One region of the Paenibacillus sp. GbtcB18 genome, then DNA from elsewhere that is predicted to be linked to it. Evidence: riboswitches for the same ligand, from Rfam matches in the RefSeq annotation. Region 1 holds a riboswitch; each other region holds the start of a gene.
What was found. Region 1 has a riboswitch for cyclic di-AMP ahead of KVT34_RS19195 (hypothetical protein). Riboswitches for the same ligand answer to the same signal wherever they lie in the genome.

Region 1 (7,367 bases):
CGGCGATCAGTTTCATCTCGCGGGACTCGATTTTGCGTCCCAGAAACTCCGGCGTCCGGCCGACCATGAGGCCCGCCAGGAAGACCGCCAGAATCGCGTACATGAGCATATTGACCAGCCCGACTCCGTCGCCGCCGAATACGCAGTTCAGCATCATTTGAGCGAGCGGAACCATTCCGCCCAGCGGGGTGAGCGTGTCGTGCATATTGTTGACGGTTCCCGTCGTCGCCGCCGTCGTTACCGTGGTGAACAGCGCGGACTGGGCAATACCGAACCGCACCTCTTTGCCTTCCATACTGCCGATGGACGAATCCGCGCCAAGGGCGTTCAAGGCAGGGTTACCGGCCTTTTCCGAAAAGAAAGCGACCGATAGAAATACCAGGAACAAGGTCATCATCGCTGTGAAAATGACCCATCCCTGCTTCCGGTTCTTCGCAAACCGCCCGAAGGTATAGGTCAATGAGGCCGGAATGCACCACATCGACAGCATTTCAATCACGTTAGTCAGCGGAGACGGATTTTCAAACGGGTGCGAAGAGTTCACCCCGAAGAAACCGCCGCCGTTCGTGCCCAGATGCTTGATGGACACAAGCGACGCCACCGGACCGATGGCGATTTGCTGCTCCCCGCCTTCAAGCGTCTTCGCGGCCACGGTCGGATCCAGCGTTTGCGGCACCTTCAGGCCGACAAGCACGAGCGTAACCACGATAGCCAGCGGCAGCAGCAGGCGCGTGTGTCCTTTTACGAAATCCGCAAAAAAGTTGCCGATGGTGCTGCCTTTGGACGTCAGTCCGCGGATAAACGCAATCGCGACCACGATTCCCGTTACGGCGGACGTGAACATCATCATCATAATGACCGCCATCTGTGAGAAATAGGACAGGCCCGTTTCCCCGCTGTAGTGCTGCAGGTTGGTGTTCGTCATAAAGCTGATGATCGTATTGAACGACAGCGTCGCTTCCATATTGTCGATCCCGTTCGGGTTCAAAGGAAGAGCACGCTGCAGACGCAGGATCAGATACCCCACCGCCACCAGCACAAGGTTGGTCAGCACAAGGCTGCCCGCATACTTCTTCCACGTCATGCCCTTCTCGCTGCGGATGCCCGCAAGCTTGTAAATGGGTCTTTCCAGCCAGCCGAACCATTTGTCCGTCCGGTTTTTTTCATTCGAAAAAACATGATACATATAAGTTCCAAGCGGTTTCACCAGCAGGCAAAGCACCGCGATTACGATTACGATCTGCACAATCTCCATGGATTCCTATCCTCCTCAAACAACTCCGCGCTAGCAGTCACCGGCTGCCCGAAGGCGCCCTAAAATTTTTCGGGATGTATGAGCGCGTATATCAGATACAGGAAAAGCCCTGCCGTAAAAAGCGCGATAATCATCATATACGGCCGCCTTCCGAGCCTTGCACAACATGGTCGCACCAGGTCAGAAAACCGTAAAAGATGAAATAAATGACTGCCAACAGCAGAACCATATAAAGGTCCGTCATGTGTTTCGGCTCCTTTCTTTCCTATCTATAGGTTCATTTCATAGGTTCATTCATTATCGTTCGGACCGTGAATTAAATCGTTAGCGCAAAACTTCCTCGGGCACTTGGCCCGGTGCTGCTCCAAGCAGGAAAGAGACCTGACGGGTATTCGTATGCACCACATGGTCGGCGCCGAGCGCTTTATAAATCAGCCGCGGCGAGGCATTCGTTTTGACCACGAAAATCGTTCCGGTTGTCCAGCTTCGGACCATCTGAAGATACCGGCAGCAGAGCGGCAGGCTGTCTTCGAAAAGATAGACGTCACCGATGGGAAGTCCCGGGACTTCCCAGGCTTCGTGGTGCACGGTATCCACTTCCACGATGTGCCGGACTCCCAGCTTCTTCATCCGCTGTCCTTCCGCGGGGTTGTTCACAAGCGCCGCGAAGGGCCTGCGGTAAATATTCAGCAGTTTAATAAAGTTCTCGCCGGTGACATTCGGTGCGGAAACCAACGTATAGGTTTGGATCTTTCTCTCGTCCACTTTTTATCCCTCTTTCATGTTTTGGGCAGCAAAAAAAGAAGCCTGCGGAAGAGGAACTCTTCACGCGGCTTCTTGACGGTCACAGCCTAAAAAGACTATAGCCGAAGCGCGATAGCAGTCGCCTCTCTCGGTACGCTTACGAGGTTAGCTGTCGGATTCGGGCGTGAGAGTCGCCCTACCATTACGGCACGGATGCCGCTTCTGGATTCACCCCATGAGGACCGGGCCGTCAGGCCTGCAAGTCCTCGTTTGGTTCCCCCGTTTTCCGCTTGACACGGAAACTCAGCGATAAAAACGCATGTTCATTTGTTTGGCACATTTTTCATTTTCGGATGTTTTTGAACATAACAAAACCACAGCGAAACGAAGTCCCTGTGGTCGATGCCGATCACAAGCTTCTTCAACCCCTCCCGAACTCATGCGCTTACGAGGTTAGCTGTCGGATTCGGACGGTGAGAGTCGCCCTACCTGATTGCCGGGTCCATGGATTCCGGCGCTTCAGGATTCACCCCTGCAGACACGGCCCCGGCTCTCACACCGGATCAATGCTGCGATGGTTCCCCCGCTTCCCCGGTTGGGGAATTCAGCGAAAGCAAGAAACTGTTTTTTTCAATTGATGGAATGAATGTTACACCTCCGCACGTGCTTTGTAAAGATATGGCGAGATTGGTTTTAAACCGATTTAAGCCAAAGAAATCCCCTAATGCGCTTACATTTCTGCTTTTTGTGCGCTAGCTTGTTAATACGTCGAAAATCTCGCGTTTTTGAAAATGGTTTGGACATCCAGCCTCTTCCCACACCGGAAAAACCTGCTATACTACTTGTAAACGCTCCCATATTAACCAGTAAGGAGGCATGTTTATGAAAATCGGATGGAAATCAATCTTGCTCTGGGGGGTGATTTCCATTGTCGGCGCGTTTGCTTTTGGGCTTGTCGCACTTAATCGCGGCGAAACGATCAATGCCGCCTGGCTCGTTATCGCAGCCGTGAGCTGCTATGCGGTCGCCTACCGGTTCTACAGCCGTTTTCTCGCCCGTAAAGTTTTCGTGCTCGACGATAATCGGAAAACACCCGCAGAGCTAAACAACGACGGCAAGGACTATGTGCCGACGAACAAATGGGTGCTGTTCGGGCACCATTTCGCGGCCATTGCCGGCGCGGGCCCTCTCGTAGGCCCCGTACTTGCCGCCCAGATGGGCTATTTGCCCGGAACACTGTGGATTATTCTCGGCGTTATTCTGGGAGGCGCCGTCCAGGATTTCGTCATTCTTTTCGCTTCGACACGCAGAAACGGCAAATCGCTGGGCGATATGATCAAGGACGAGATCGGCAAAGTGACCGGCACGATCGCCATGCTCGGCATTCTGGGCATTATGATCATTCTTCTCGCCGTGCTCGGGCTCGTCGTCGTCAAAGCGCTGATCGGTAGCCCGTGGGGCATGTTCACGATTGCCGCCACCATTCCGATCGCCCTCCTGATGGGCGTGTATATGCGCTACATACGGCCCGGCCGAGTCGGGGAAGCTTCCCTTATCGGCGTCGTTCTGCTGATTCTGTCCCTCATCGGGGGCAAATTCGTCGCCGAGAGCGCCGTTCTGGCCCCGCTTTTCTCCTTCAGCGGGGAAACCATCGCTCTGATGATGATCGCCTACGGCTTTTTCGCTTCGGTCATGCCGGTCTGGCTGCTTCTGGCGCCACGCGACTATCTCAGCACGTTCCTCAAAGTCGGAACGATCATCGGACTCGCGCTCGGCATTATTTTCGTTCTGCCGGATCTGTCCATGCCGGCCACGACCCGGTTCATCGACGGAACCGGTCCCGTCTTCGCCGGGAACTTGTTCCCGTTCCTGTTCATCACCATCGCCTGCGGCTCCGTATCGGGCTTCCATGCGCTGATCTCCTCCGGAACGACGCCCAAAATGCTGGAGCGCGAATCCCACGCGCGTCCGATCGGCTACGGCGCGATGCTGGTCGAATCGTTCGTCGCCATCATGGCGCTGATCGCCGCCTGCATCATCACGCCCGGTACCTACTTCGCGATCAACTCGTCTGCGGCTGCCCTGGGCGGTACCGATGTGGCGACCGCGGCGGCAACCATCACGAACTGGGGCTTCACCATCACGCCCGAGCAGTTGACCACGCTATCCAAGAATATCGGCGAGAGTACCATCCTCTCGCGGACGGGCGGCGCGCCGACCTTCGCCATCGGCATGGCGCAAATCTTGTCCGGCGTGATCGGCGGCAAAACGATGATGGCGTTCTGGTACCACTTCGCCATCCTGTTCGAAGCGTTGTTCATCTTGACGACGATCGACGCAGGTACCCGCGTGGGCCGTTTCCTCATCCAGGATCTGCTGGGTTATGCCAGCAAGTCGCTGGGGGATACCCGGTCCACGGTCGGCAATCTGATCGCCACGGCCCTCTGCGTGGGAGGCTGGGGGTACTTCCTCTACCAAGGTGTTGTGGACCCTCTGGGAGGCATCAACTCCTTGTGGGCGCTCTTCGGCATCGCCAACCAGATGCTGGCCGGCATCGCGCTTGTGCTGGGGACGACAATTTTGTTCAAAATGGGCAAAAAGGCGTACGCCTGGGTCACGCTCCTGCCCACAACGTGGCTGCTTATCGTGACCATGTCCGCCGGCTGGCAGAAGCTGTTCCACGAGAAAGCGAACATCGGCTTTCTTTCTCACGCCAAGCAGTTCCAGAACGCGCTGGACAGCGGCAAAATCGTGGCCCCGGCCAAAACGGCCGCACAGATGAAGCAGATCGTGATGAACGATTACATCGACGCGGCCTTGTGCGGATTTTTCATGATCGTGGTGCTGATCGTGTTTATCTCGGCCATCCGCGTCTGGCTGAAGGCGATTTCGAACAAACCGCTGGATCTCTACGAAGCCCCGTATATCCCGCGCGGCGAGCAGGGCAGATCCGAGGCAACGAAATATGTTTAAGCGCCTGAAACTCATCTGGAGCTACCGCAATCAGTTTATCCATCTGATGGTGGGCGTCCCCCACTACGAGACCTATGTGGCTCATATGAAAAGCGCCCACAAAGACCAGCCTGTCCTGAGCCGGGCGGAGTTTTTCCGGCAAGCCCAGGACAACCGCTACGACGCCAAGGACGGGAAAATCTCCCGCTGCTGCTAGGTGTTTGCGGCGGCACGCCAAGGCGGCACGCCAAGGCGGCACGCCAAGGCGGCACGCCAAGGCGGCACAAAAAAACCAGCAGGCCATTACGGCCGCTGGTTTTTTCATGTTCCCGCGTTTGCGGGGAGAAGCTTTTGGCAAGGATCAGTGGATATCCTTCTTCTTGAATTGTCCGCCCTTCACATCGTGAATATTGCCGACGGCGATAAAGGCGTTTCCGTCCCATTCTTCGACGATGGATTTCAGCTTCGCTTCTTCCAGACGTGTAATGACGGTGAAAATCACCTTCTTGTCGTCGCCGGTATAAGCGCCTTCCCCATGAAGGTAAGTCACGCCACGGCCCAGACGCTGAGTCAGCGCATCGCCGATTTCTTTATATTTTTCACTGATGATCCATACGGATTTCGACTGATCGAGACCTTCGATCGTCACATCAATCATTTTCATCGCAATGTAATACGCAATCAGGGAATACATCGCATGATCCCAACCGAATACGAACCCGGCGCTGCCGAGAATGAACAGGTTGATGAACAAGACGATTTCACCGACGGAAAACGGTGATTTTTTATTGATCAGAATAGCTACGATCTCCGTACCGTCAAGGGAACCGCCCGAACGGATAACGAGCCCGATCCCGACGCCGAGAATAACCCCGCCGAAAACGGCGGCCAGCAGCGGATCGATTGTGACAGCCGGTACCGGATGAAGAAGGGAAGTGCCGACTGACATTGCGATAACACCGAACAACGTCGAAATGGCGAACGTTTTACCGATTTGTTTGTAACCCAGGAACAGAAAAGGAAGATTCAAAAGGGTCAAGAAAATACCGAGAGGAAGATGGAAAAAGTGGGACAGCATAATCGAAATACCGGTGATACCGCCGTCGATAATATTGTTGGGAACGAGGAAAACTTCCAACCCTATCGAAAATAAAGCCGCCCCTAGCGTAATAAATACGATTCGTTGCAGAAGCTTTGCCGCTGTAGCCGTACGTTTACCTGATTTCTCACCTTGAAAAGTCGATTTTTCTACACTCAATGGCCGACACCCCTTTAATTTGTATGTATCTAAAGTCTGCCTTAATCCGAAAAAGGAGCCTGTTTGCAACAGACTCCAGAACAGCGACCGGCAAACAAACATCGAATACATGTATTATACCATATTATTCGCCTAGGATCACTGAATTTACCGAAATACGGTCAAAAACGGCGATCGGCATTCTTGACAAGCGTTGCGGGAGTCTAACCGAAGCCTCTTTCATGTTCTCCTTCAAGAAGGAAAACACGGCACAAAACGCCTCTCTTTGAATCTGTTCCGGCCGCAAACTCTCGTCACAAGCTGTTTCATCAGCCATCAAGCCGGTTCAAGCTTCGCTTAGTTTTCCCGCGGTTTCAGCTTTCATTCCAATCCGAACCACTGTACTGCAGGATGTGCTGCTGCATTTTCTTGCTTAAACTGCCGCGGACCAGCATATAGGAAACGTCCACCATATCCATGATTTCCTGGGGGTCCAGGCTTCCGTCCAGCCGGACGGTATTCCAGTGGCGTTTGTTCATGTGATAACCGGGCCTTACCGCCTCCGGGTACTGCATACGCAGCAGCTCCGCTTCCTCCGGCGGACATTTTAGCGTTACACTTCCCTCACCCGGAGCCGCTCCCGAAGGCAGCAGAGCGAACATTTTACCTCCTACGCGGAGCACATCGGTCTCATTGTCGAAGGGACGGTCCGCGGTAGCCCCCGGTTTGGATAAAGCGTATTCCATAACCTCATCTGTATTCATGGCAAAATTGCCCCTTTCACGATAAAAGTTTTGTCTAACACCGGATTCGCTTCGTAAAGCGGAATTCCTTTTCGGCCAAAAAAAGAACACCCCTCGTCCGCCTCAGGCCTATGCCTTTCGACTTGTCAGGGGTGTTCTTGCCGTTGACTTTCAACCTATCCTTGCGGATGATAGTCCAAAAGCAGGCGCTTTTATAAGTAATCCGTCTGCCGATCTATGTTTTACGCTTTCGGCTGATGCCCGTTTACGAGCGCCACGACTTCTTCCGCCGTCGACAGCTCGATCGCGCGGGCGGCGAGCTCTCGCATCTCCGACAGGGAGAGCTTCACAATCTGGCTGCGCGCAGGCAGAATGGAAGTGGCGCTCATGCTGAACTCATCGAGACCGAGTCCGAGCAGAAGCGGAATCGCGGTCG
Region 2 (7,367 bases), on a different contig from region 1:
CCCTCGGCGGAATCCTGATGTCCGGAATCGTAAGGCAGACCGTCCCGCTCCTGCGGTTGCGGCTTGTTCGAATGAGCGTTTACTTCGATCATAATAACTTCCGCGCTGCAGTTGTTGCCCTGCTCCCAGTATTCGCAGTTGGCAATGCTGCATTTCACCATTGGATTTTCCATGTTTATCACCTCGTACTTCTATTTACCCGAAGAACGAAGCTTTAAACAGGGGGAGAGCCGTCCGGGAAAAGTCCGACCGAACCTGCACCGGCGTCAGGTTTAGCCTCCGCCAGCATGTGCTTGTAAATCTCGATCGCTGCGGCGCGTGAGCTTTTCAGATCGACAATCGCGTCAGCCTGCGGTTTATGAATCTCCTTATCGCTCAGATGAGCGAGATGGGGAAGCCACCGCCGGATGTACATACCCGTCGGATCATGCGTCTCCGACTGGGTGACGGGGTTCATGACTCGGAAGTACGGGGACGCGTCGAAGCCGAGCGAAGCGCTCCACAGCCAGCCGCCCCGGTTGAGCACGTTGTCGTAATCGGCGAGCTTGCGCCGGAAATACCGTTCGCCCAGCGTGAAGGGGCACCGCAGGTTCTTGGTCAAGAACATGGCCGTCACCATCCGCAGCCGGTTCGGCATGTGCCCCGTGGCGTTCAGCTCCGCCATGGCCGCATCCACGACCGGAATGCCGGTCTGCCCCCGGCACCACCGCTCGAAGAGCGTGTCCTCCAGGCCGGAGAAATCGAATTTCTTCTCGTAGACGAAGAAGTCCGGGTTATAGACGGCCTGGTACAGGTAGAAGTCGCGCCACGCCAGCTGGCGCGTCCAGGCTTCGTGCCGCTCGCTGCCGAGAGCGGCTTCATACGCCCGGCGCACGGAGAGCGCGCCGGTGTTCAGATGGCGGCTGATCCCGCTGGTCGTCTCGAAGGCGTACCGGTCTCTTTGCGCTTCATAAGCGCGGAGACCTCCTTCGAGAAAATCGCTCAGAGTCTGAGCGGGATCAGGCGCCGTACCTGCCGCTTCCGGGTCCAACGGAAGCGGGAACCGGGCGGACCAGGCTTCGCGGTCCGGTAGCGGCCGTGTCTGCAAATCGCGCACGGTGACGGCCGACGACGGCCGGAAAAAAAGGTGCATGTAAGCGTTCCATTTTTTATAAAAAGGGGTAAATACCTGGTAAGGGGTACGGCGCTCCGCGAAATGCTGGAAATCCCCGAAATCGGCGAGAGTGTGGTCGATCAGCGTAGTAACCGGGACGCCGCGCGCGGAAGCTGAAACCTTCAGTTTGCGGTCGCGTACTAATGCATAGGGCGTAATGTCGCCATGCACCACGATTTCTTCGATGGGAAGCTCCGCGAGTAGCCCGTCGACCACGACATGAGGCTCGCCGGCAAGCACTTCCAGATGAGCGCCCGCTTTCCGGTATTCGCGAATGAGCCTGGAAACGTGACGGAGGAAGTTGATTCCGCTGTGTTCCCTGTCCCGGCCTTCGCGCAGCAGGAAAGGGTCCAGAATCAGGACATGCAGGCTTGGACGCCCCAAGCTGTGAATGTAATCAAACGCAATCAGGTCGTCAATCCGCAGATCTTTGCGATGGATAAAAAGGATCATAATGAAGGGACGCTCCTTGCCTTTTCGTCTAACTTCAATAATAACAGGAAATCCGGCGCAAATGAAAAGAAGCCCGGCAAGCCAGGCGGCAACCTGGATTACGGGGCTCCCTTTCGGGTATATGCTGCGTTCCATTACGAGTGCGTCTTACTAGTCTGCAGTGATCTTGTTAAAAAGGTCATCGCCGATAACGCGGCGTGCAGAAACGTATCGTTTCGCATAGTAAGATTCGCTCAAGTCACTCTTTGTAACACCTTTGTTCGTGGCGGAGTGGGCGAACTTGTTGTTCCCGATGTAAATACCTACATGGGAGATGCCTTTTCCGTCGGTGTTAAAAAATACAAGGTCACCCGGTCTCAGATCGCTTTTCGCAACCGAGGATCCTTGGCCGTTCTGTGCTTTTGAAGTGCGTGCCAGATCAATGCCGAACCGGTCGAATACGTAGGACGTGAAGCCCGAGCAATCAAAACCGCTGGTCGATGTGCCCGAATACTTGTAAGGCGTCCCTACCAATCCGTCAATCGTGGAGCTGAGCGTCGACTTCGCGGAAGCGCTGCCGATTTCCACACTCAAAAACAGGGTCAAGCTCAAAACAAACAACAAGACTTTCTTCAACTGTGTTGCTCCTTCCTGTGCCTACGAGGTTAGCTGGAGGGTTCGGTAGAAGGTCCCCTATGATCCCTGTGTTGCAAGATCAATTCACCCAGAGTGGATCCCCCGTTCTCTTCCTTTTGTCTAAGAAGAAATTCGGCAATCTTTTTCTGTTCCGACACTAAGTATTCGCCATAGGTCCAGAAATTCCTTCCAAAAAACTAAAAATAGTTACAAAAAAGTTTCAAAAGCAGTTATTTAGTCGGATTTCAGGGGAAAAAGTAGATCAAAAAACCCGCCTTCTTGTATAAAAAGGGCGGGTTTTCCATGTCTTTCAGCTTAGAGCCGATCTAAGTCTTCGGCTGGTCCGGAAACTTCACGCGCAGCCCGGGCTTCGTTTCGGCGAGCAATTTTTCCTGCAGGGCGTTGAGATCTTCCTGCGTTTTCAGTTCGCCTTTTTTGACGAGGTATTCGATCGTCTTTTGCTGGAGGAGATATTTGGCGTACTGGTTGACGGTTTTGGGATCGGTCCAGTAGGTTGCCTCGGTCAAGCCGGCGCTTTTGTAAAGCATCTCCTTCAACTGAGCCGCTTCGGGACCGGCCGCTTCCAGCGCTTTGCGCTGCTGGTCGATAGCCTGCTTCACTTCGGCTTCCTTGACTTTGACTCCGCGCTTCTGGCCGTAACGGACGAAGAGCTCGTCCTTAAGCATCAGATCGAGAAGCTGATCGTTGGTCAAATTGTTTTGAGCGCCCTGCATCTGAAAGGCCAAATCGACTTCGGCTTTCATTTTGTCGAATGCTTGGTTGGAGATGCGGACGTCGTGACCGATCGCCACAACCTCTTTGGCTTTAACGTCGGACTGTCCGTAAAAGAACGACCCGGCGGCGACGCAAAGGCCAATTACTGCCGCCACGACGGTGCTTGTCCGTGGGGATATCATCGGTAATGCCTCCTTTTATCTTCTATCTTTCCATGATAGCTGAAAAAAACGCAAATGGAAACTAAAAACCCCCTGGCCGTTGAACGGCAGGGGGAGACGGATATCGCGCCGGAACAATCCGGGAAGAGGACGGTTAAGAAGGGAGACGATGGATGGGACCCGTCTGTCTTTCCACCCGGCTTACGGGCAGAGAAAGAGGCCTTTCTAGATGCGATAGCTTTCCCAGATTTCACGCTGGGCGGCGATGGACCACATTTTGACAAAGGTGCGGACCAAAGGGTAGATCTGGTGGATGATGAGCGCCGTCAGGCCTGCCCATATATAGGAGGCATAAGTCGCCGCGACGGCAAGAAGGAAGCCGAGCAGGACGAGCAGGAGGGCATTGCCCGTGATCCGCAAGCCTTGGCGGAACACGACCGGAAGCACCGCGAGAAATCCCCGCCGATCCTCGGAGGCCCGGCCGAACTGCAGGAACAGGAAGAGGAGCTGAATAAGCAGGGCGTACACGGAATAGAGTGCCGCCCAGGGAAGCACGGACAGAAGAAGCGGCTCGAATCCGTAGGCTTTGTTGAACAAAGCAAGCGCTTTGGGGGCCAGCCAGTAGAGCGGCGCAAGCATCAGGACCGTTTGCAGGAGATAATAGAGGAAGAAGGGCAGCAGCAGCTCGCGGATTCCTTTCATAAACCGGTAGCCCGCATTCATCTGCCGGTGTTCCAGCGAGTACAGCACGCCGGCGTTCAGCATGGGACTGATCAGCATCCGGACGGCCAGCAGGATGAGAAGCCATTCGAGATACGGCTGGATGAGATCCGTTTTTACAAGCCGGAACTGGCTTTCCGCCAAGAACAAATGAACGGCGCTCTGGGGTTGATCGCTGCCGGGATAACGGTGGAGCAGAGGGACGATAATGGATTGGACCCATTTATAAAGCAGAATCCCCCAGGCAAACTGATACACATACAGCACGCAAACGGCGAACGGCTGCTTGAGGGCGGCCGTCAAGCCTTGTCGTAGATAGCGGAGCATCTCATCACCTCACCAGGCTACAGTATCGAACAGCGTTTCCAGCAGTTTGACGACGCCGAGGGTCCAGCGGATTCTCCACGTGGTGTCGACTTCGGTTTTCATATAGTTGTTGATATGCCGGTTTTCGAGCTTCATGGTGTAGTTGGGATCCAGGGAAACCCAATCCACCGGCGATTTATGGGTCAGCTTGTACTCGATCTGCTCGCCCTGTCCGTCCCAGACCTTCTCGGTCGTCGAACCGTCGGCAAAATGGAACCGGAGCGGGACGGCAGGTACAGTGCCGCCGAACTTGCGGACCAGCACGCTGCTTTCGTACAACGTCTGTCCCGACTCGTTCGTCTGGCGGATACGGATGTTATCGACCGCATAGTCGGTCATCATGCTGCCGTATATATATTGGTCGAAAAACTCCGTCCATTTCGTTTTGGTGATTTCCTCCACGACCGCTTGGAAATCGCGGGTTCCCGGGTGCTTGAATTTCCATCGCTGGAAGTATGTTTTCATAATGCGGTCCATCGTGTTCAGCCCGACCCGGTGCTCGATTTCCTTGAGAACCAGCTTGGCGCGGGTATACACGTTGTCGGCGTACTCGCCGTGGCTGCGGTAACTCCACGCATTTTTCTGCAGTGCGGCCGGTGAGGTGATATAGCTCGCTTCGACCGGAAAGTTGGGTTTCGACCCGTATTCCAGCTCCATCAGCTTATCTTCGGTGTAGGAAGTGAATCCTTCGTCCAGCCAGGCTTCCTCGAACTCGTTGGTGGCAACGAGTCCGTACCAGAACTGGTGGCCAATCTCATGGACGACCACCCGTTCGAGGTCCAGATCGGGCGTCCCCTTGGAGGCTCCCCAAGCGGTAACGAGCGTGGGATATTCCATGCCCCCCGCCCCGTTAGCCTCTTCCGGCGGCACGACAATGGATAAGGTCGAGTACGGATATGTACCATACCATTGGGAGTACCGGCTCAGCGCTTTTTTGGCGGCGATCATATAGCGGGACTTGTACGGTTCATGCTTGGGATCGAGGTACAGCTTGATCTTGACCCCCGGCAAATTGGGAGCGGCATAGGGCTCTTCAAACACCTTAAAGTTAGGCGAAGCGGACCAAGCGAAATCGTGCACGTCATCCGCATAAAACTGATAGGTTTTCTTGCCGGCTTCGACGACCGGATTTTTGGTCGGAAAACCGGTGGCGGCCACGATGTAATCCGCTGGGACTTTCACACGGACATCGAAAATGCCAAAGTCCGCGTAAAACTCCGAATTGCCGTGGTACTGGTGCAGGTTCCATCCTTCCGCGGTCCGTCCCCGGGTGCCGGCAGGCTCGTACACGGCAAGCTTGGGAAACCATTGGCCCGCCATAACGAAATCTTTCGTTATGCCCATGCGGGCGAACACTTGCGGAAGCTTGACCGTAAAATCCGTATGCAGCGTAATGGCAGCCCCTGCGGCGACAGGCTTCGGAAGCGTAATCTTGATCAGCGTCCGGTCATCGGGGTTTCCGTCATCGGGCTGGACGAACTGCATCGCGGAGCTGAGGTCGGTTTCGTCCTCGGTTTTGATGCTGCGCAGTTCCATATCTCCGAAGCTGCCCTTTTTGGCTTCGTCTCTCCGCAGCTTGCCGCCGGATTCCTTCATAAAAGTCGTCTTTTCCGATGCGAAGGCATTCGGATAAAGATGCATGTACAGTTCCTGTACAGGCTGACTGCCCGGGTTTTTCCAGGTGACGGTCTGTTGGCCGAGGAGCTTCTGGTTTTCCGGGTTGTATTCCACATTGATGTGATATTCGACGATGCGCTTGCTGAGAGGCTGGTGTACACCTTCTCCTGTCGCCGGCGGCTGACCGATTGAAGAAGAAGGTTCCGCATTCACCGGGGGGACTGGATTCTGAACGGTTCCGGACAGAACGGCCCGGCTTGTCTGGCCCGTCCTTTCTTCAGGGGAAGAAAGGAGCGAGTTGGCGAGGAAGGCTGCGCCCAGGAACGCGGCGGCTGCGGATACGAGCCAGGCTTTTTTTCGGTTGGCCATCTTTACTTTCATGATTTTCACCCCGTTGACAAGCATCTACAGCATGTATATGTTTGCATTCCGGGGATTATTAGCTAAAATAAATGAAGAAGAGCAGAATTATTTTTCTAGGAAAGCGTAGGTGCCTTTCATGGATTCCCATAAAGAAGAACCGAAGAAAAAACCGGCGGCGCTGAATATCGTCAGCACGAAGGTGAATCACAAAGGATTCGGAGCGGGTTCGATTGATCTGAGCAACGTATCCAGCCTTATTCTCGACGGAGACGAAGCTTATCTCGACATGGGCGCGCTGCACGCGAAGAGCCAGGTGGAGAAGCGGATTAAATTCTCGATGAACAAAGAAGACGTCCCGAACGGACGCCGCTGCTGGATCGTATGGGTGGCCGTGGACCGCTCACCGGAAGGAACTTCCTACGGCGGAGTGACGGCTTGCGAGATGCTGATCGATACGGAAGCGCGCAAAGGTTGGAAAATCCTGGCCGATCACGTGAACCGGATGGACGCCGCAATGAAGCGCAAGATCATGGTGGAAGGCCTGGATGAAACGGAGAAATCCGCGCTGCGCAAGGCTTTGATCGAACATAACGAGGAATGGTGGAACCACTCTTCCGAGGAGCTTAAACAGGCGCTTGCTTAGCCTCTCGTTAAATGTGTACAAATTGTGTCATGGATTGTGAGACCCAGGGGAAGCGGGTATACTAACACTAGTGTATGTTACACTCATATACTAGGACAGCAAAAAGGCAGACTAAGGACGCTTAGTTCTGCCTTTTTGCGTTGGATATAAATGACTGGCCGGCCGTTTATTTCCTGTAAAAGGGCTTTCGTTGCTTGGAAAAGCTTCAATAAAAGAAGGTGCTTCAAGCCTCGAAAGAAGCTGAACACAAATCAAATCCTGACCGGCCGGGTTTAATCCAATCCGGCCGGAAAACAAAAAAGGCAGATGCGAGCGAAGGCTCGCATCTGCCTTTTTGTCATTTTTACCGGGAAAGGGCCGGCATCACCGGAAAATACGCAGGTCAGCCTGGCCCTCGCAGGGAGCTGTCTGAGCGTCCGCGAGCGAGTTCCCGGGCGCGTGTTCCAGCCCGGCTCACGGCCGCTGAGCTTCCGCTCCTGCTATTCGTTCCACCAGCGCTTCATATCTTCCCACCAGGAGCGCGCTCCGCTGCCGAACCCTT
Region 3 (7,367 bases), on a different contig from region 1:
TATCGAAAGGGGCTGGGCAGACGTCTCGCTGCTGTGCCTCCCTATAAAGGAAATTCCGGCTGCATCTGCATCCGTCATGTGGAGCGCGCTTGTTCGAGATTTGGGCAGCCGGCTCCGAGCGGAAGAGCGTGGAAGTCTCGAGAGACTTGCCAAGTACTGCGAGCGTGAAAACTTCTCCGTTCGAGAATTCAAAAGGCAAATTTATGTGGAAATAAGCGAGAATAGGCTAAGAATTGAGGAAGACATCGGGAAAGGAGGCAAGGAGTCGGACACGATTGTTCGAGCTTCAAACGTTCCGAACTCAGAAATGTCTGGTTCTGCAGAGTTCAGTGAGCGGAGCGGTTATGCGTTTTCCGTTTTGAAGAAGCCGGGGCAAGATATTCATGAAACGGACGCGCTGCATTTTCAGAGAGAAAGTAATGATGTCGGTGACGGACTTTTGCGAAGAGAGAGCGCATATGTGCCCCAAGGCGGGACTGGACCGCCTCATAGGCTTGTGGACGAAAGCCGAACAGATACCAAGCCGCGAGGAGCTGCAGAAAGGTTTATCCGAAAACGTCAGCTAATTGCTGCGGACGGTTCCGATTATCCTGTGCCTGTTGAAGCGAACTATACGGCTTCTGCTTCAGCCGTTTCGAGCTATACGCATCCGGTGTCGCGGGACAATGCCGCTTCCGCTGCGGGCCTCGATCCGACTCCGGCAACCTTAGCAAAAGGTTCATCCGCAGACGCTTCTGCGGCCGTAACCCGCTTTTCCGCGAGCGCTGAAATAACTCCCGCTGGCATTGAAGTGCCTGTTCACCGTACGGCAGCTCCGCGCATCGTCTCACCTGCAGCGGCCGCTTCAAGCGCTGCTGCGCAAACCGTGCCGCAGTCTGCCGCGGCTGTGCCGTTCAGCTGGCGGCAGACCGGCTCCGGCGGGCAGGCGGCCGGGCAACCGCCGCAGCTCCACGACGAGCCGCGCGCAATGCCGCAGCCGCACAGCGCGTCGCACGGAGCGTCGCAGCCGCACATAGCGCTGCACGCAATGCCGCAGCCGCCGCAGCGGAAAGCCGCGCCCGCCGGAGCGGCCGCCTCCGCAGGACCGCTTCGCGGGTCCCGCGTCAAAATCCTCGCGCTGGGAGGCGCATTCCTGATCATCGGGATGATCTGGAACGCTTATTTCAGCGCGCCCGAACCCCCGCTGCTGTACATCAGCAGCGGAGCGACGCTGCTGGTGCTGGATGCCGCTTACGTACTGCTGGCAATCGGCCTTCCGGGCCGGCGTAACAGCCAGTTGGAAGAAGCGGCCTCCTCCGGCAGCAGCCCGAATCCGCCTGCAGCGGCACAGGAGCCGGTATCGCTTGAGCAGTACTACGCCGGACTGGGCGAACGTACGACGCTCCTGGCTCCGCCGCTATCTGCGGTGAATAACGCAGATGAAACCGTCTTCCTCGGTGCCGCGTCAGCCCCGCCGCATACGAAGTTCCGCCATCCCGTGCTTGAAGTAATGCGGGAAGGGCGGAAGGAGACGATCCTGCTCGACGCGGATTCTTTTATAATCGGGCGAGGAGGAGGAGATGCCGACTATATCGAAGATGTACTCGGAATCTCGCGGATTCACGCGCAATTTTTACGGACGCCGGAAGGTTATGCGGTCAAAGATCTCGGTTCGCGAAACGGTACGTTTCTGAACCACGGAATGCTCGTTCCATATCAAATGGTCGCTTTGAAAGACGGGGATGTGGTGCGGATCATTCATACCGAATTTAACTTCCGATTCGGCTAACCAGTTCCTGTCGTGGAACGATAATGGTATAATGGACGGGTTGTTGAAGAAACGGGAAAGAGGAGAATGTACAATGATTACACATGTCGTGTTTTTCAAGCTTAAAGACCGCAGCCCGGAGTCCGTCGAACAAGCAAGAACCAAGCTGCAGAACATGGAAGGCAAAATTTCCGAACTGCTGCATATCGAAGTGGGCGCGGATGTGATCCATTCCGAACGTTCTTACGACCTGGTTTTGATCACAAAGTTTAACTCGCTTGAAGATCTCAAAGCTTATAATGTGCACCCCGTCCACCAGGATGTGCTTGCTTATATGGGCGAAGCCAAAGACGGCGTCGCTCCTTGCGTAGACTTTGAAAGCTAATTTTTTACGAAAAAAATCGAGTAACGCCCGTAAGAACTTGCCTGTATTCGCGGCAGGTTCTTTTTATGGCGAAGCCGGCGGCAAAACACTCGATGTGAAAGTCAGAGTTGCCATCATTTCCAGGTGAGCGGATTCCTATGTTCCGATGTTATTCAACGCAGTAATCCTCTCTCCGAATAGCGCAGTGCCACTGTAACTCCATCTGAAATAACGCGGCCGCATAAAGCTCTCCTTCTGAATCCCCTTATCTTAATGTTGCCGAAGGATTAACCCATGCCTTACTTAAATAACTCGTCCAGCTTAGTTTCCCCCAGGTCTTCTGTATTATGATTTCTGCTGCCCGGGCATCAGCTCTTAGCCGCCAGTTTTTCCGTAAAAAAAACGACCGGTTCCAGTTCAGGAACGGGCCGCTTTTCATAGCTGCATTAGATTCGATAACAGTATTATATCCTTAAACAGTATTTAGTCTTACATCCGCATGCGTGCACTTGTTGCAAAATCGGATTAGTTCGCGATAAACTCTTGAACCCATTCGCCGTTATAGTAAGCGACTCCGATTTTCGTAAAGTTCGGGCTCAAAATGTTTTCACGGTGACCCTGGCTGTTCATCCACGAGTTCATTACTTCTTGCGGAGTGCGCTGTCCTTTGGCGATGTTTTCGCCTGCATACGTATAAGAGATGCCATAAGATTTCATCATATCAAATGGAGATCCGTACGTCGGAGAGTTATGGTCGAAATAGTTATTTGTATACATATCCTTCGCTTTGTCCAATGCCATCGCGGCAAGCGCGCTGTCGGAAGCGAGCGGTTTTAAACCCGCTTTGGCACGTTCTTGGTTCACCAGCGTTACGACCTGATCCGCGAATTCCGATTGGGAAGAAGCAGGTTTTTCAGTTGGTTTCGGCGCCGGAGTCGCGACAGGTGCGGACGGCTTGGTTGTCGGTTTCGGCGTGCTTACGGGTGCCTGAGTTTCCGGAGCGGGCGTGCTCGGTTTTACCGGTGGTGCGGAAGGTTTCTGGGCTTCCGGTTTCTTTTCAGGTGCGGTTGGCGCAGACGGCGCCTCGGCAGACGGTTTCTCCGCAGCGGGAGGTGCGGCCGGTACGACGATCTGCGTGCCTTTCCAAATGAAATTCAGATTATTGAGCTGCGGATTGGATGTAAGAAGAGAGGCAAGATCAATGCCGTATTTGTTCGAAAAGGTCGCGAGCGTGTTTCCGCCGGAAACGTTGCATGGCTCGGCGGACGCGGATGCGGCGCCTGCACCGAAAACGGACGTAAGGGCAAAAACACCAACGAGAGTTGCTTTTTTAATAGATTTCAAGTTAAAATCTCTCCTTTTATCGGCCTGCGAGGTTAGCTGACGGATTCGGGTCAAAGAGCAATCACCCGGCCATGAACATCATGGCTTCACCCCAAATATGGGTTCCCCCGTGCTTCCACAGAAGCTTCGGCCTTATTTTTTTGCTTTCTGTCTGAGAAGAGGAGCGGGCATGTCCCGCGGCTTTGCATCTCTCTCGGAAGAAGCCTTTTAATCCTAGCATGCGATTTGCTAGATTTCACGGGACAAAGTTTTCCAACCGCGGCCGGATTGTTTTTCCCGAAACGGGTTTATCGTTTGAAAACAACGGGGAAACAGTGTAGTATCACCAGTAAGACTGCTTTTGCAGGCATGCCGATTTGGCGTAAATTTCCGGTATTCACAATCGTTTTTACGGAAACTTGCAAGATTGTAAAATAAGTGAGAGTCTCCAAACGGAACTTCACCGGTTAACTTTACCTGCACCGGCATAACCATACGGAAGGATAGAACCCGGCGGCTCTGCCTGCGACAATTAGGGTTGATGGATAGAGGAATTTTTGGGGTATTAAGTGGAAGCAAGTCTTTACATAGCGCTCAGAAACGGACACCGGCCGCCGGTCAGGCGGAGAGCTTTACCGTTAAACGGTTTCGTTTGCAGAGCGACACTACTCGTACCGGGATAGGAAAAGGAGAGGTTGAGTTTATGGAGCAAGTAAACAGAACGTATCTGCTGGAAGTGCTGGACATGCTTTTGCAAACGCCAAGCCCGAGCGGATATACTCACCACATTATGGATAAAGTGAAGGCAGAGGCCGAGAAGCTGGGCTACAAGCTGGAACTGACAAATAAAGGCTGCGGCATCATTACGATTCCGGGCAAACGGAACGATTACACGATCGGGCTCTCGGCTCATGTGGACACGCTCGGGGCGATGGTCCGGTCCATCAAGGACAACGGGCGTCTGCGCCTTACGTCGGTAGGCGGTTTTATGATGGCGGCCATCGAAAACGAGTACTGCCGCGTTCATACCCGCCAGGGACTCAGCTATGAAGGCACTATTTTGACCACTAAGCCTTCGGTTCACGTTTTTCCGGATGCGAGAGACCATAAACGCGTCGAGGAGAACATGGAAGTTCGCCTGGACGAGCTAGCTTTCAACAAGGAAGACGTACAGAAGCTGGGAATCCGGGTCGGGGATTTCGTCTCTTTCGAGCCGCGTGTCCGCATGCTGGAGAACGGGTATGTCAAGTCCCGTCATCTCGACGATAAAGCGAGTGTGGCCGCACTGTTCGCCCTTCTGGATCTTTTGAAGAACGAGCTGATCGAACCGGCCTGCACCGTTAAAATCATTTTGACCACTTACGAGGAAGTCGGTCACGGGGCTTCTTACATCCCGGCTGACATTGACGAGCTTCTTGCCGTCGATATGGGCGCCATGGGGGATGATCTGACCTGCACCGAGCAGGACGTCTCCATCTGTGCAAAAGACTCCAGCGGTCCCTACGACTACGCGATGACCTCGCAGCTTATACGCCTCGCGGAACGCTCCGGGATCCGACACGTGGTGGATGTGTACCCGCAGTATGGCTCGGACGCTTCCGCGGCGCTCCGCGGAGGCAGCAACATCCGTGCCGCGTTGATCGGTCCCGGCGTTCATGCCTCGCACGGCATGGAACGCACGCATGTGGACGCCATCGCGGGAACGGCCTCTCTGCTGCTGCAATATATTCTGCACCCGGCCGCGGCAGCGAGCGATCCCGGACAGCCGGAAAATCCGGTCAGCCCGGTTTAAACCCGAAGAAATCGATTATACATCCGGCTGGTCTCATCCGTACGCCCGACGGCGGGCATGAGAGCAGCCGGGTTCATTTGGCGCGGCACTTAAGGACGGAGGAACTCATGAGTATTATTCATGCCGAACATCTAGTAAAAACTTACGGAGAGAAAGTTCTCTTCGACGATATTTCCTTTACGATCTCGGAAAAACAGCGGATCGGCCTGATCGGTGTCAACGGCACCGGCAAGTCATCCCTGCTGAGAATTTTGGCCGGTTTGGAAACGCCGGATTCCGGATCGATCGTTCATTCCAATCATTTCCGAGTGGAATACTTGCCTCAACAGCCGGAGTTCGATGAACGTTCAACGGTTCTGGAGCAGGTTTTCTACGGAGAAACGCCGCTTATGAAGGTGCTCCGCGACTACGAGCAGGCGCTTGCGGCCCTTGAAAGCAGCCCCGAAGACGAGGCTGCCCAGCAGAAGCTGATGCGGGTGCAGGCGAGAATGGACGAGCTGGACGCGTGGGAAGCCGGCACAACGGCCAAAACAGTCCTCACCAAGCTGGGCATCACGGAATTCGGCAAGCCCGTAGGCGAGCTGTCCGGCGGCCAGCGTAAGCGTGTAGCTATGGCCCGGGTACTGATCCAGCCCGCCGATCTGCTTATTCTCGACGAGCCTACCAACCACATCGACAACGAGACGGTGGACTGGCTGGAGCAGTTTCTGAGCAAGTGGAAAGGCGCTCTGCTGCTCGTCACGCACGACCGCTATTTCCTGGAGCGTGTGACGAGCCGCATCCTGGAGCTCGACCGCGGCAGCATATACAGCTATGAAGGCAATTACACGACGTTTCTGGAGAAAAAGGCCGAGCGCATGGAGCGTGAGGCAGCCAGTGAAGACAAGCGGCGCAATCTGCTTCGCAGAGAGCTCGCCTGGCTGCACCGCGGCGCGAAAGCCCGCACGACGAAGCAGAAAGCTCGCGTCGAACGGGCGGAGGAGCTGCGCGACCGCAAAGTCGACGGGCCTGCGGCCAAGCTCGATATGGCTCTGGCAGGCAGCCGCCTCGGCCGCAAAGTCATCGAGCTGAAGCAGGTGAGCAAAGGCTACGAGGGCCGTGAGCTCATCCGTGATTTCAGCTACATCGTGCTGCCGGACGACCGGATCGGCATTATCGGCCGCAACGGAAGCGGCAAATCGACGCTGCTGAATATGCTGGCCGGACGTCTCAGCCCGGACAGCGGCGAAATCGAGCGGGGGAGCACCGTCAAACTGGCCTACTACACGCAAGAAAGTGTAGAGATGGATGACAAGCAGCGTGTCATCGAGTATGTCCGCGAGGCGGCCGAGGTCATCCGGACGAAGGACGGAGAGAGCATCACGGCGGCGCAGATGCTGGAAAGATTCCTGTTCCCGCCGAATCTCCAGTGGACGCCGATCGGGAAACTTTCCGGGGGCGAGAAGCGCCGGCTCTATCTGCTGCGTACACTGATGGGAGAGCCGAACGTCCTGCTGCTAGACGAGCCGACGAACGATCTGGATATTCAGACCTTGTCCATTCTGGAAGACTATCTGGAGCAGTTTCCCGGCGCCGTCATCACGGTATCCCATGACCGTTATTTCCTGGACCGGACCGCCGACCATCTGTTTTCGTTTACGGGCGGGGGCGAAATCGAATCGTATATCGGAACCTACTCCGAATACCTGGAGCTCAAACAACAGCGTGAAGCTTCCGAGCTTAAGCCCGAAGCCAAAGAAAAAGCCCGAGTCCAGGACTCCGCACCATCCGCACCATCCACCGGAACAGCCGGAGCGGTTTCGGGCGGGGAACGCGCGAAGAAGAAAAAACTCTCCTTCAACGAGCAAAAGGAATGGGATACGATCGAGGACCGCATCGCGGCTCTGGAAGAGAAGCTGGAGCGGATCAAGAGCGATATCGCGAAGGCCGGAAGCGACTACGGCCGGGTACAGGAGCTGTACGCGGAGGAGATTGCCGCCGGTGAAGAGCTGGAGCAGGCGATGGAACGCTGGACGATTCTCTCGGAGCTCGTGGAGGAAATCGAGCGCGGCAAGTAAGCTCATTCCCGCAATTACGAGCGGGGAGTCCTTTTTTATGCTATACTAGAGGGAATTGGCTTGGAAGAAGCCGCGATTATACAA
Region 4 (7,367 bases), on a different contig from region 1:
GACGACAGTAGGCTGGCATCCGACCGATGCGATCGATATGCGGCCCGGCGACCTTGAATGGATCGAGGAGCTGTGCAAGCACGAGAAAGTAGTGGCGATCGGGGAAATCGGCCTGGATTATCACTGGGATACGTCCCCGAAAGATGTGCAGGCGAGGGTGTTCCGCGAACAGATCCGCCTTGCACGCAAGGTGGGGCTTCCGATTGTGATCCATAACCGCGAGGCTCACCAAGACATCGTCAATATCCTGAAAGAAGAAAAAGCCGCCGAAGTCGGCGGCATTATGCACTGCTATTCCGGCAGCTGGGAAACGGCGAAGCTGTGTCTGGATATGAACTTCCATATTTCTTTCGGCGGTCCCATTACGTTCAAAAACGCCAAGCAGCCCAAGGAAGTCCTCAAGCAGGTGCCGCTTGACCGCCTGCTTATCGAAACGGATGCGCCTTATTTGACGCCTCATCCGTTCCGGGGGAAGCGCAACGAAACGTCTTACGTGCGTCTCGTTGCCGAAGCGGCGGCCGAGCTGCGCGGCATGAGCCTGGAGGAACTGGCCAAAGTGACGACTGACAATGCCGTGCGCCTACTCGGCCTCAAATGAAGCGGTAAATTTCCGCTTCATTACCGTAGCGCAAAGCGCGAGGCCGAGCGCAAGCCCCGCAAGCGGGGCGGCTGCGTAAACGCCCGTTCCGCTTAGCAGCATCAGCAGGGTAAGAACGATACCCTGCAGGGTGAAAGCGCCGCTGATGATCCGCACCACGGCGGCCACTTTCCGACGCGGATCTACCGGATAAGTCTGCAGCCAGAACGTGTAGCGGTGCGACTGCTCCAGCGAGGTGAGCTGAATCAGCGAAATGAACATGGCTACGAGGCAGACTGCGGCGGCCACCGGAGCGGATTGAACGGCCGCGGCCGCGAGGCCGGCGACAAGCGTGATCCGGACGATGATGCCGAGCAGCTCGGAACGGACAAACGTCTTCGTGAAGAGATACAGGTACAGCGAGGAGGAGCGGAATGAGTACCGGTCCGTAATGCCCGCCAGCCATCGTCTCTGCTTCACCCGTACCGGGAGCTGCGGCACGTCGGCAAAGCCGCTGAAAAACAAGTACAGCCGGTACTGCTGTTTACGGTCGTTGTCGATGAGGTAATCCCAAGCGACGCCCATTGCCTGCCGGCCGGGCCCCAGCTTGCACACGACCGCCCAGACGACAAGTCCCGCCAATAGAACGATCCCGCCCGGAAGCGGCCCCGTACCGAACAAGGCGAATACGACGGCTGCGCTTAAGACCCAGCGGTAACCCACTGAGATCAGACGCCATCCGGGGGATGAAAAACGGCCTTCCTGCCACGAGCCGAGCAGGTTGGCTGTTTTTATTAGAAGAACAAAAATCGCCATCAGCCACAAGGGCTGTCCTTCCGTACCCGTGCAGTGTTTGTACAGAGGCCATGCAATCAGCATCAGAATGATGGATCGTGCGGCTTGGATTCCCAAACTGTAGCGGAAAGCCGACCGGAAGAATACGTTCATAACGGGTTCCAGCGGAAGCAGAAACACCCGGTCCGCATTCTTCAGGAGTGTGCGTACAGAGCCGGCTGCGAGAGCCGGAACGAGGACGAGCAGAACGATCCAGATATAAGGAAAAGATGTCGGAAGCTGCTGAAGGATTTTTGCATAATAATAGGAAGAAACGATAAAAATCAGGAAAAGAAAACCGAAAAACTGGCTTCTTGCGACATAAGCCCAGTAGCGGGACGTTTCCTGCCGGTAATGGTCGAATCTGCGCTTCCACAGCTGACGGACAGCTCCGGCCGTGCCCTCTCTGTGAACGGCTGCTTCTTGGTTCATACCGGATTCCTCCGCACCAGCTCGTAGAACAGCTCGTCCAGCGTCGCATCGGACAGCCCGGTCTGTTGTCTCAACTCCTCCAGCGTGCCTTGAGCAAGAATCCGCCCCTGATGGAGGACGACAAACCGGTCGCAGTATCTTTCAATCGTGGCGAGGATGTGGGAGCAGATCAGGAAGCTGGCGCCCCTGCTCTTGAAATCCGCCATAATGTCGAGAAGAGAACGCATCGCCAGCGGGTCAAGGCCGAGGAACGGCTCGTCAATGACATAAAGCGCGGGCTCGACAAGAAAAGCATTCATGATCATGACTTTCTGCTTCATTCCTTTGGACAGCTGGCCCGGAAAGCTTTTGCGCTTAGGCTCCATCTGGAACTCGCGCATCAGGCGGCCGGCACGTTCCTTGAACGCTTCCTTCGGAATATCGTAAGCCATCGCCGTCAGTTCCAAATGCTCTTCAATCGTCAGATCGTCGTACAATTCGGGAGACTCCGGTACGAAAGAATACGAGGACCGATACCCAAGCGGGTCTTCCTCCAGGGTCCGGCTGCGGATGCGGACGCTGCCTTCCTGGGGCTTCAGGAGTCCGAGGATGTGTTTGATGGTCGTGCTTTTTCCCGCTCCGTTGAGTCCGATCAGACCGACCATTTCACCTTGTCCGACTGTAATTTCGAGATCGCGGAGAATCGGTTTTCCGGGCAAATAGCCTCCGCTGAGACGGGAAATGTGAAGAATTGGATCCATGCCTTCACCTGCTTTTCTTCAATCGGTTATTGCGGCTTTCGGCCTTTTCGGGCGGATTGCCGTATCTTTTATTATAGTCAAAAAATGCCTGGAAGCCCAATGCCCAAGCGGAGCAGCGGAAATGGGGAAAACTAGAAGCGAGATAACGGGAGAAAAAAGGAGAACGACTGCAAGATAATTAGATAAATGCCATTGGTTTGGTTAAATTTGCTTATTTTTAGGGAATATGCCCCCTTTACAGGTTGGATATTTGAGCGTAATATACTTTCATGATAACTTAATAAACGCCAAGTTTTAACGCTGAGTTTCCGTAAAAGGAAAACGGGGGAACCGCTGTCAAGGTCGGAACAGGTTTGGGCCGATACAACAGGAAACAATTTGGGGTGAATCTCAATGGCAGGTGCAGGCAGCACCGCCGGCGAGTAGGGCAGCTCTCACGGCCCGAATCCGTCAGCTAACCTCGTAAGCGTACCGGGAGAGATAACAACTGTCGTGTCATTCTGTTTAGTCGCGCTCACACACAGCCACCGGGAAGCTTTCTCTTTCCGATGGCTTTTTTTGTTCCATATCGGACGGGTATCCGACCCGCATACAGGTAAACATCAAACGGAGGTGATGCAGACCCCGTAGAGACTGAGAGCAACCGGTCAGCCGGCGGGAAAGAAGCCAATTGCAAGGGTTCCGTTAGGAACCGCCAAATAAACCTAAGTCGCGTCCAAATCATCATGCGTATCACAGAGGCGAGGCTTTGAAGGAGGACCGAAGAAGTGGGCAATATCTCGCAATCAGAGACCCATGTTAAGCGATCATCCAGCATGTCCTTCGCATTGCGATGGAAGCATGAAAACTTGCGTATGATCATCCTTGCAGCTATCATTTCATTCGCTTTGACTTTCATGTTTTTGGTGTTGTTATACGGTACGGCTGGTAAAAGCGTATCATTGGTGGTAAACGGACGAGAAACCGTTGTGGAAACAAGACAATGGGTCCTGCAACGCCTACTGGATGAACAAGCCATTACAATCGGTGAGCACGATCAGGTATCTATGCCGCTTGACGGCAAGATTCAAGACGGTCAGAAGATTGTCATCGATCATGCATCACCCGTACAGCTAACTGCCGACGGGCAGACACAAACTGTGCATACCACTGCGAAAACGGTAGATCAAGTTCTGCAAGATTCAAATATAACGCTTGGAGAGCACGACAAAGTGACTCCGGCCAAAGACACGGAGCTTTCAGCCAATGCGGCTATCGAAGTTGTCCGGGTGAAGAAAGAAACGGAAGAAATTTCGGAGCCCATCGCATTCAGTGTGGTCAAGAAATCCGATGAGGATCTGCTGAAAGGCAAAGAGCAGGTCGTACAGGAAGGCCAGGAAGGCGTATTGGTTAAAAAGAAAGAGAAGATTTTCGAAAACGGAAAACTCGTATCCGAGCAAGTTATCGATCAAGCAGTCAAAAACGCCAGTGTGGATAAGATTGTGGCTGTAGGCACAAAAAATCCGGTCGTTACGGTGGCAGCCGCTTCCGAACCGGTTAAGCCTAAGCAGGTAACTAAAGCAGGTACCGACATAGACGCGAAGAAAATATTAAAGAACGTTACCTTGACCGCTTACTCTTCTCAGGAGCCGGGCGTAGGCAACCGGACCGCCAGCGGAACGAAGCCTGTTCAAGGCCAGACGATTGCCGTAGATCCATCCGTCGTGCCGTTAGGCTGGTGGGTGTACATTGAAGGTATCGGATACCGCCGTGCGGAGGATACGGGCGGTGCTATTAAAGGCCAGAAAATGGACGTTTATTTCGACAGCATGAGTTATGCCAAGACTTTCGGTGTGAAACGGGGATATACTGTTTACGTCATCGGCCCGAATAAACCGACACAAGATTAGGATAACATGTTACCTGTAACGAAGATTTACAAACCGGTAACAAACCGTATGCGAAAAGAAGAGGGAAACCCTCTTCTTTTTGTGCGCTTAAGAGAGGATAAAGAACATGATCAAAGAAATCATTGTTGTCGAAGGAAAAGACGATACAACCGCCATCAAGCGGGCGGTTGAAGCGGATACGATCGAAACCGGCGGATCGGCAATCAACCGGGCGATTCTGGATCGCATCCGGCTGGCCCAGGAGCGAAGAGGGGTCATTGTCTTCACGGATCCGGATCATGCGGGGGAGCGCATCCGTAAAATCATTTCGGGCAAGGTGCCCGGCTGCAAGCACGCCTTTCTCCCCCAGGAACTTGCGGAGAAGCGAGGCGACATCGGAGTCGAGAACGCGACTCCGGACGCTATACGGTCCGCTCTGGCGAACGTAAAGACCGAATATGAGGGCGCCGTGTCTCTTTTGACATGGGAGGATCTGATCGCCGCCGGCCTCGTTGTTCATCCCGATGCTGCGGCCAGACGGCTGGAAGTAGGAAAAAAGCTCGGAATCGGGTATTGTAATGGTAAGCAGTTTTACAAGCGCTGCGCCGCTTTTCAAATTTCCCGGGAAGAGTTCGAAGCTGCCGTAGAGCAGTTGGACCGTCCGGATCAATAATTTACGCACAGGCAGCTTTCGTTAGGGACGGAAGCTTGGAGGATGACTATGAAATTAAATGAACAAGGCAGCGGCCCGTCCTTTGCATCTGAAGATGTGGCAACGCCAAAACGGACCAAAGACATTCTAAACCGGCACAATCTGGTGCTCAAAAAAAGTCTGGGACAGAACTTTCTCACGGACGGCAACGTTCTGCGCAACATCATCTCCGCGGCGGAGCTTACTCCCGAGAAGGGCGCGCTTGAGATCGGGCCCGGAATCGGCGCCCTGACCCAGCAGCTCGCTAAGGAAGCCGGCCGCGTCGTGGCGGTGGAGATCGACCAGCGCCTGCTCCCCATCCTGCGGGAGACGCTGTCGCCTTATCCGACCGCCGAGGTCGTTCACGGCGACGTATTGAAGCTCGATCTGAGGCAGCTGATCGAGGAGAAATTTTCCGGCTTGTCCGGAATCAGCGTCGTCGCCAACCTTCCGTACTACATCACGACGCCGATCATCATGAAGCTGCTCGAAGAGAAGCTTCCGCTCGAAAACATCGTCGTGATGATCCAGAAGGAAGTGGCGGACCGGATGGCGGCCAAGCCGGGCGGCAAGGAGTACGGCAGCCTCAGCATCGCCGTACAGTTCTATTGCGAGGCGGAACTGGTTACGATCGTTCCGCGCACCGTTTTCGTTCCGCAGCCGAACGTCGACTCGGCTGTGATCCGCCTGCGTCTGCGCAAAGGGCCTCCCGTTGAAGTAGCGGACGAAGACTTCTTCTTCGAGGTGGTACAGGCCAGCTTTGCGCAGCGGCGCAAAACGATCTATAACAACCTCGGAGCCCGGTTCTTCTCCAAAGAGAACAAACGCGATTTGGAGGCTCTTCTGCTGAAGGCGGGCATCGAGCCGAGCCGCCGCGGCGAAACGCTCAGCATGGAGGAGTACGGCCGCGTGGCGGAAGCTCTGCGAAACTGCCCGACCTGCAGCAAATAGAAGCGGGCTAATCACCAATTGCCCACCCCTGCCATACGATAGGCTTAGGAGGGGATGGCTTCATGAGGCAAGGCGATCTGGCGACCCGCAAATCCTACGGCAACGATATCATTTTTCGAATCCAGGAGATCGATACGACAAGGGCGATTCTTCGGGGCGTCGATTTTCGCCTGCTGGCGGACGCTCCCATTTCCGATCTATCCCGCGTAACGGCCGCCCGCGATTCGGATTTTCCGAGAGTGAATTTGCCCAGGGTAGGCGAGACAATTCGCAGCATCCGCCAGTTTCGTCAGGAGCTGTATCAGCTCAACGATCATCTGGTGCGTAATAAGCTGCCCGAGAATACGCAATATTTCGAGATGCCGGGTAAAATCCTGCATCTGGACGGCGATCCGAACTATCTGCGCAAAAGTATGAATCTGTACGGAGAGCTTCGCATCCCCGCGGAGGGCTTCTATGTGAACGAATCTCAGATGGCTGCCACCCTGCAGCGTCTCCTGCCGCAGGTGAAGCCCGATATCGTCGTTGTCACGGGACATGACGGTCTGCTGAAAAACAGAAAGAAGCTGGACGTACACCAGCTCGACAGTTATAAAAACTCGCTTCATTTCGTCAGGGCCGTCCAAGTCGCGCGGCAGTACCAGAACAACCGCGATGCGCTGACCATCGTGGCGGGTGCCTGCCAGTCCCACTTCGAGGCGCTGCTGCAGGCGGGGGCGAATTTCGCAAGCTCTCCCGCCCGGGTGCTCATTCATGCGTTGGATCCCCTATGCATAGCCGCTAAAGCTTCCTACACATCGATTCGCGAAACTGTGTCCATGGCCGATCTGGCCGGGGTTACGGTAACGGGTCTGGACGGAGTCGGCGGCATTGAAACCAGGGGGAGCTACCGATTGGGTGTGCCCAGGCTCGTGAACTTGACTGCGGAAGCCACCATATAAGCTTCTGACAGGGCGGCCGATGAGGCCGAGGACTTGAAGTGGGGCCTAGTGGCTTCGGAATAGAGGGTGCGGCTTTAGCACCTGCCTGGCGTTTAAAGATTAAGCGTACAGAACCATGTATCTTGGATACAAGGGGCTGTACGCTTTTTTATGCGTTGCGGTTTAAGGGCGGAGAAATGGGGCTTTTATGAGCCGACGGATCTTAGGAATAAGGCAGCGATGCATAATTCTGCAGGTTTTGACAAAAGCTAAGCCCAGGAAAAGAAATAAAAATAGGATTTTATACCGTTGACAACGTATTTGTCTGGCTGATATAATATTTGGCTTATTTGA

Region 2: it holds a riboswitch for cyclic di-AMP, as region 1 does, so the genes downstream of both, KVT34_RS26910 (C40 family peptidase) here and KVT34_RS19195 (hypothetical protein) in region 1, are expected to answer to the same signal.
Region 3: it holds a riboswitch for cyclic di-AMP, as region 1 does, so the genes downstream of both, KVT34_RS02715 (CAP domain-containing protein) here and KVT34_RS19195 (hypothetical protein) in region 1, are expected to answer to the same signal.
Region 4: it holds a riboswitch for cyclic di-AMP, as region 1 does, so the genes downstream of both, KVT34_RS27290 (resuscitation-promoting factor) here and KVT34_RS19195 (hypothetical protein) in region 1, are expected to answer to the same signal.

Annotation. Positions count from the first base shown of each region.
Region 1 is NZ_JAGXJX010000006.1:304,134-311,500, reverse strand. Features, by position in the region: gene kdpA (potassium-transporting ATPase subunit KdpA) at 1-1,255, opposite strand, end outside; gene kdpF (K(+)-transporting ATPase subunit F) at 1,315-1,389, opposite strand; gene KVT34_RS19195 (hypothetical protein) at 1,580-2,020, opposite strand; cyclic di-AMP (ydaO/yuaA leader) riboswitch at 2,138-2,318, opposite strand; cyclic di-AMP (ydaO/yuaA leader) riboswitch at 2,427-2,619, opposite strand; gene KVT34_RS19190 (carbon starvation CstA family protein) at 2,882-4,972, shown strand; gene KVT34_RS19185 (YbdD/YjiX family protein) at 4,965-5,168, shown strand; gene KVT34_RS19180 (YitT family protein) at 5,313-6,209, opposite strand; gene KVT34_RS19175 (MmcQ/YjbR family DNA-binding protein) at 6,563-6,952, opposite strand; gene ptsP (phosphoenolpyruvate--protein phosphotransferase) at 7,174-7,367, opposite strand, start outside.
Region 2 is NZ_JAGXJX010000013.1:80,782-88,148, forward strand. Features, by position in the region: gene KVT34_RS26900 (DUF1540 domain-containing protein) at 1-173, opposite strand, end outside; gene KVT34_RS26905 (cryptochrome/photolyase family protein) at 215-1,606, opposite strand; gene KVT34_RS26910 (C40 family peptidase) at 1,757-2,221, opposite strand; cyclic di-AMP (ydaO/yuaA leader) riboswitch at 2,225-2,369, opposite strand; gene KVT34_RS26915 (SurA N-terminal domain-containing protein) at 2,548-3,138, opposite strand; gene KVT34_RS26920 (hypothetical protein) at 3,343-4,164, opposite strand; gene KVT34_RS26925 (M1 family metallopeptidase) at 4,174-6,201, opposite strand; gene KVT34_RS26930 (YwhD family protein) at 6,320-6,826, shown strand; gene KVT34_RS26935 (transglycosylase domain-containing protein) at 7,306-7,367, opposite strand, start outside.
Region 3 is NZ_JAGXJX010000001.1:547,192-554,558, forward strand. Features, by position in the region: gene KVT34_RS02705 (DUF6382 domain-containing protein) at 1-1,768, shown strand, start outside; gene KVT34_RS02710 (Dabb family protein) at 1,842-2,132, shown strand; gene KVT34_RS02715 (CAP domain-containing protein) at 2,637-3,455, opposite strand; cyclic di-AMP (ydaO/yuaA leader) riboswitch at 3,462-3,597, opposite strand; gene KVT34_RS02720 (M42 family metallopeptidase) at 4,138-5,226, shown strand; gene KVT34_RS02725 (ABC-F family ATP-binding cassette domain-containing protein) at 5,334-7,283, shown strand.
Region 4 is NZ_JAGXJX010000014.1:44,890-52,256, reverse strand. Features, by position in the region: gene KVT34_RS27305 (TatD family hydrolase) at 1-598, shown strand, start outside; gene KVT34_RS27300 (ABC transporter permease) at 581-1,843, opposite strand; gene KVT34_RS27295 (ABC transporter ATP-binding protein) at 1,840-2,583, opposite strand; cyclic di-AMP (ydaO/yuaA leader) riboswitch at 2,872-3,066, shown strand; gene KVT34_RS27290 (resuscitation-promoting factor) at 3,351-4,472, shown strand; gene rnmV (ribonuclease M5) at 4,579-5,124, shown strand; gene rsmA (16S rRNA (adenine(1518)-N(6)/adenine(1519)-N(6))-dimethyltransferase RsmA) at 5,173-6,093, shown strand; gene yabG (sporulation peptidase YabG) at 6,156-7,034, shown strand.